Regions from separate parts of the Hathewaya limosa genome, predicted to be linked through region 1. Evidence: a T-box and tRNA genes for the amino acid it is inferred to sense, from the RefSeq annotation. Region 1 holds a T-box; the other holds one or more tRNA genes.
The links. The T-box of region 1 lies ahead of serS (serine--tRNA ligase). A T-box ahead of a tRNA ligase gene usually reads a tRNA of that ligase, here a tRNA-Ser.

Region 1 (3,218 bases):
TATTCGTTTTATGTCAATATATTTTTTTAAAAAAATCGAAATTTATATAAATAATGATAAAAAACTCCTTTTATAAATAATATACTAAAAATTGTAGAAAAATAATTACATAAAACTTTCACCTAAATAGGTTTTATTCATGAAAACTATTAAATATATTATAGATATTATAGATATTAAAAAGATAAATTAGTATGCTTATAAAAATATAAAAAGTACAAAAATATCTCATCTTTGTACTTTCTATATATTAAGTATTTTTTATTTTATGAGGTTTAAATTTATTACTAATTCAAAATAAAAGACATCTAGTAAACTAGATGTCTTATGGCGGAGAAACCGGGATTTGAACCCGGGCGCCAGTTACCCGACCTACGCCCTTAGCAGGGGCGCCTCTTCAGCCACTTGAGTATTTCTCCAAACTGAAGTTAATTATAACTTATGGCGGAGAGATAGGGATTCGAACCCTAGGTACGCTTCCACGCACGCCGGTTTTCAAGACCGGTGCCTTAAACCAACTCGACCATCTCTCCATATTTATATTAAGTGTCTCACGACAAGATTTATTATATCAATCACAGTTAAATATGTCAACACTTTTATAAAAAATTTTGCAAAATAATACTCGCTTATTAAGTAAAAATGAACATTGTTTATATACAACATTCATTTTTACTATCTTATATATATTTATTTCAATACTTCTCTACCCATATAACCTCTTAAAGCTTCTGGAATTTCAACAGTTCCATCTTCATTTTGATAGTTTTCTAATATGGCTGCTACAGTTCTGCCTACAGCTAATCCTGAACCATTTAATGTATGAACATATTGAGGTTTTGATTTTGCATCTTCTTTATATCTGATATTAGCACGTCTTGCTTGATAATCTTCAAAATTACTACAGCTTGAAATCTCAACATATCTATTATAACTTGGCATCCAAACTTCTATGTCATATTTATAAGCAGCAGTAAATCCTAAATCGCCTTTACATATTCTAACTACCCTATAAGGTATTCCTAAACCTTGTAAAATTGATTCTGCATCAGCTGTTAATTTCTCTAACTCTTCATATGAATCTTCCGGTTTAACAAACTTAACAAGCTCAACTTTATTAAATTGATGTTGTCTTATTAGACCTCTAGTATCTCTTCCTGCTGATCCAGCTTCAGATCTAAAACAAGCACTATATGCCGCATATTTTACAGGTAACTGACTTCCTAATAAAACTTCATCTCTATGAAGATTTGTAATTGGAACTTCAGCTGTTGGAATTAAGAAATAATCATCCTCTGCAATTTTAAAAGCATCTTCCTCAAATTTAGGTAGTTGTCCTGTACCTGTCATACTTGTTCTATTTACCATATATGGAGGTAAAGCTTCTGTATATCCATTTTTCTCAGTATGCGTATCTAAGAAATAATTTATTAAAGATCTTTCTAATCTAGCCCCTAATCCTTTATATACTGTAAATCTTGAACCTGTAATTTTACCAGCTCTTTCAAAGTCTAAAATATCAAGACCTGTTCCTATATCCCAATGAGCTTTAAGTTCGAAATCAAATTTTCTTGGCTCTCCCCATTTTCTGATTTCTACATTATCTTCATCACTCTTACCTTCTGGTACTTGTGGATTTGGTACATTTGGTATTCTTAATAATAAATACTCTATCTTAGAATCTATATCATTAAGCTCTACATCAAATTGCTTAATTTTATCAGCAAGTTCTTTCATCTCATTTAAAAGCTCTGTAGCATCTTCTCCTGCTTTTTTTAATTTAGGAACCTCTGCTGACTTCTTATTTCTTTCATTTTTCATTTCTTCAACCTTGACTAAAATATCTCTTCTTTTTTTATCAAGGTCTAACACTTCATCTATTTGAGAAACATCAAAAGATTCTCCTCTATTTTGCATAAGCTTTTTAATTTCTTCAGTGTTAGTTCTAAGTCTTTTAATATCTAACATTTTTATTCCTCCTATAGTTTATATATCTATAAAATTTATATTAATCTTAAATAAAAAAGGAGCCTTATTTCCCTATAAAAGGGACGAAAGACTCCGCGTTGCCACCCTAATTGATCAAAACTCAAATATTAAAATTTTAATCCTCTTAATTAATAACGGTTATTTCCGTACTGTTCATCACAGTCCCTCAGAGGTGGATTCACTAAATCTTAGGCATCAGTTTGCACCAACCACCGACTCTCTTTAACCTTTAAAATAGCTACTATTCTCTTCAACGGTTTACATGTACTTTATTTCGTTATGAATAATTTTACAACTTTAATTGTCTAAAGTCAATATACTGTATTATATTAACCTCTATTTACATTCCTTGTACATATAATATCTACACCTGTATTAAGTATATTCTTACATATAACATCTCCAATTTTAAGAGGTGGTCCAACTCTTAATCTACTTAATGCTTTAGAAATTTCTATCCATATATCCTTATGAACAGCTTTATTGGTCTTTATTGATACAACATTAGATTCCTTGGATCCTTTAACTCGAACTACTGTAGTAAAAATGCCTTTATTATATTCATTAATATTATCATCTTCCTCTACAGCAACTTCATCATTATATATATTTTTGGTATCAATAGTATTATTTATAGTTATTCCCTCATTATATTTTAAATATTCCTTAGGAATAACATCTATTAGATCTATCTCCATCACAACTACTCACCCCTACATAGTATCAAACTCTTTTATTCTATTTAATAGTATTATAGAGTTTTTAGAATCCTTAACTATTTCCGTTAAAGGTTTATTTGTTTCTCTTGCTAATATAAATAGAATTTTATTCATACATTGAGCCCCTTGACACTTTCCAACGGCTGCTCCTGTTCTTCTTTTGATACCTTCTAAGGTTCTAGCACCTAAAGGTCTCCTTATAGCATCTATAATTTCACCTTCCGTTACCTTTTCACAAAAGCATATTATCTTTCCATAGCTTGGATTCAGTTTTATGATTTCATTTCTTTCTTCATTGGTTAAATCTCTAAATCTATAATATTCTCTTCTTCTATCTATAAAATCTTTCTTTTTTCTACATTTAATTTTATTTATTACGGTCTCAGAAATTATTTTTGCAATTGCAGGTGCCATAGTTACTATAGCATAATGTTTATTTGAAACCTTTATATATCCAATATCAATACCACTATCATCTATAAAAAAGGGTCTATCATAATACTTATTATT
Region 2 (3,218 bases), on a different contig from region 1:
TAGCTCAAATATGTGCTCTTCAATTCTGGAAAAAGGCAAACGATAATAGAGGAAAAGCTTGGGAAGATTATGTAAGATTCTGTAAAGAAGGAGGAAGTGAATCCTTCTTGAATTTAGTTAAAATTGCAAATTTAGTATCTCCATTTGATAATAATTGCATAAAGTCAATTATTAATGATGTAGAAGAATGGTTAAACAAGGCAGATGATACTAGTTTATAATTTTAATTAAATGTAAAAAAGCTAATTTTTTAGTATTGTCTTGTAAACACTAGGTTTTTATAATATTGGGGAACGAGGATATTTCGATTGTTTGACAAATGTTACGAAAATATTAATTGAAAAATTTAATGTTAATAAAAACTTAATTTAAAATCGTTGAAAATCAATGGAGAATGATGTAGAATTTAATTATTCAATAAATATTGAAAGTTTTGTAATGTTATCCTCCAATTTTAAAAGCTATACGCTTTTAAAATTTCCACAATCCCCTTTACCCAAAAGACATCGGTACCCCTCCGATGTCTTTTACTTTATATAAAAATTATAGTTTTTATATTGTAAGGTATACATATAATATGTAACATGAAAAAATGTTTTATGGCTAAAAAATTGTTACTAAGATAATGTTTTATAAGAAAGTAAAATTTATAGCATATGGTAGTTAGAAACTTTCCATCGTAGGTATATTTATAGTTAAAACAATATTGTTTTAACTATAATAAGAAAGTATATTTTAACTAAATTGTATGTTGAATTATTACAAATATATAATAGAATATAATAAAGGGGAATGAAACGTATTACTATAAAAATTAAAAGAGATTTATATTTTACGAGGGGGAAGTAAAATGATGCTTGAATTTCGAAAACCAACAGAAAATGATTCTAAGGAGATTTCAACTTGGAAATATGATGGAATATATTCTTTCTATGATAATGACAAGACAAAGACTAAGCAAGAATGGGCATTAAATATACATAAAGATGAAAATGCCTTTATGATATATAAGGAAAATGAGTTAATTGCAAATTGTTGTTTTAATTTTGATAAAGATAAAATTTTATTTGGTATTCAAATGAAGCCAAAATTAACAGGTAAGGGTATGGGTACGGATATAGTAAATGAGGCATTAAATTTTGGAAGAGAAAAATTTAAGTTTAACAATATATGGATATTTGTTGCTGAATTTAATAATAGGGCAATAAAGATTTATAAAAAGCTAGGTTTTAAAATAACGTATGAATTTGTATGGAAGGTTAATGGGGAAGAAACAGGATTTATAGAAATGCAAAAGAGTTGGAATGAAGTTTAAAAAGATTAAAACAAAAGGTAATTAATATTGTTTTCTTCCTTATTATATGTATTAAGGAGAAATATTCTATAGTAAACAAGTAAATAGGAGAGTTGTTAAAATAGGAAAATATTAAAATAACATCCTAAATTTAATTTAAAAAATCATGAAATAAATTTTACAACTAAAAAATATGTATACCAGTAAATAAAGGGCACAGAGCAGGATTATGCTTATTTTTTATTATCGTAAGATTTATTTGACAGGTATATTAGCCTATGTTAGAATATGAGGGAAACAAAATTAAATTAAGTAGTATATATCGTAAGTATATATATGATAATGGTAAAGGCAGAATATGCGGATGCCATTAATGTTACTAGTATAACATAGAATATGGAGAGATGTCTGAGTGGTTGAAGGAGCACGCCTGGAACGCGTGTGTAGGGGAAACTCTACCGTGGGTTCAAATCCCACTCTCTCCGCCAAGGTCGTACTAGCTGGGGAGTTAGCGGTGCCCTATAACCTGCAATCCGCTATAGCAGGAGTGAATTCCTTGTTTAGGCTATAGTTTGTTTGGTCTGGCTTATATAAGTGGCGTTGAGAACTGGGTCCCACGCAACAGAGATTCGTGAACCTCGTCAGGTCTGGAAGGAAGCAGCGATAAGCGAACCCCTCTGTGTGCCGTGGATCAATCTGGTTTGAGTTAACTGTATGAGTAACGCTTATAAACTATAAGTCGACACAAGGTGTACGACTTTAATATTTGAATTTAGAGCTCGACTTTTAGTCGAGCTATTTTTATAAAAAGAAAAATAAAACTTATCATAAATTCCTTAAATAGGATATAATATAGATAGTTGTTATATATTTTAAATATTCAATTATGCTGAAAAAGAGGTGAATTTTTTGGCTTATACTGCTTTATATAGAGAATGGAGACCTAAACGATTTGAAGATGTAGTTGGTCAACATCATGTAACTATTACATTAAAAAATCAAATAAGGAATAGTAGAATAGCACATGCTTACTTACTTTGTGGTACTAGAGGAACAGGTAAGACTTCTACTGCTAAAATTTTAGCCAAAGCTATAAATTGCCTTAATCCACAAGATGGGGAGCCATGTAATGCGTGTGAAATGTGTAAAAACATTAATTTAGGTACTGCCATGGATGTAACAGAATTAGATGCAGCTTCACATAATAGTGTTGATAATATAAGAGATATTATAGAAGATGTACAATATCCTCCTAGAGAGGCAAAGTATAAAGTTTATATTATCGACGAGGTACATATGTTATCAATAGGTGCTGTTAATGCATTTCTTAAAACGTTAGAAGAACCTCCATCTAATGTGGTATTTATATTAGCAACAACGGATCCACAAAAGCTTCCTATAACTATTCTTTCAAGATGTCAACGTTTTGATTTCAAAAGAATAAAAAGTGAAGATATTTTTGGAAGGTTAAGGGATATTGTAAATGAAATAGGTATATTGGCCGATGATAGTAGCTTGAAGTTAATATCTAGAATGTGTGATGGAGCTATGAGGGATGCCCTAAGTCTACTAGATCAAGTAATATCTATGAATAACAATAAAATAGATTATGATAGTGTAGTAGATATTTTAGGATTAGTAACTAATGACAATCTTATAAAACTTGTTGATAATATAATAGAAAAGAATATAGATGAATCTATAAAAATATTAGATGATATAGTTTTAAGTGGTAAAGATATATATGTATTTATAAAAGATATGATACTTCATATGAGAAATCTTATGATGGCAAAAATAACAGATAAAGCTGAAGATGTTCTAGATATGTCTACAGAAAATATACAAATTTTAAAAGAACAAGGTTCTAAACTTAGAGTTGAAGAGATTATGAGGTATATAAGAATTCTTCAAGAAACTGAGG

Region 2: it encodes a tRNA-Ser, which carries the amino acid that the T-box ahead of serS (serine--tRNA ligase) is inferred to sense. The anticodon was not compared.

What each region holds. Positions count from the first base shown of each region.
Region 1 is NZ_JAUSWN010000044.1:1,427-4,644, forward strand. Features, by position in the region: tRNA gene QOZ93_RS13810 (tRNA-Ser) at 329-419, opposite strand; tRNA gene QOZ93_RS13815 (tRNA-Ser) at 443-533, opposite strand; gene serS (serine--tRNA ligase) at 691-1,968, opposite strand; T-box leader at 2,045-2,252, opposite strand; gene QOZ93_RS13825 (DUF1667 domain-containing protein) at 2,319-2,687, opposite strand; gene QOZ93_RS13830 (NAD(P)/FAD-dependent oxidoreductase) at 2,703-3,218, opposite strand, start outside.
Region 2 is NZ_JAUSWN010000040.1:2,778-5,995, reverse strand. Features, by position in the region: gene QOZ93_RS13670 (M3 family oligoendopeptidase) at 1-221, shown strand, start outside; gene QOZ93_RS13665 (GNAT family N-acetyltransferase) at 851-1,315, shown strand; tRNA gene QOZ93_RS13660 (tRNA-Ser) at 1,693-1,782, shown strand; RNA gene ffs (signal recognition particle sRNA large type) at 1,786-2,051, shown strand; gene dnaX (DNA polymerase III subunit gamma/tau) at 2,204-3,218, shown strand, end outside.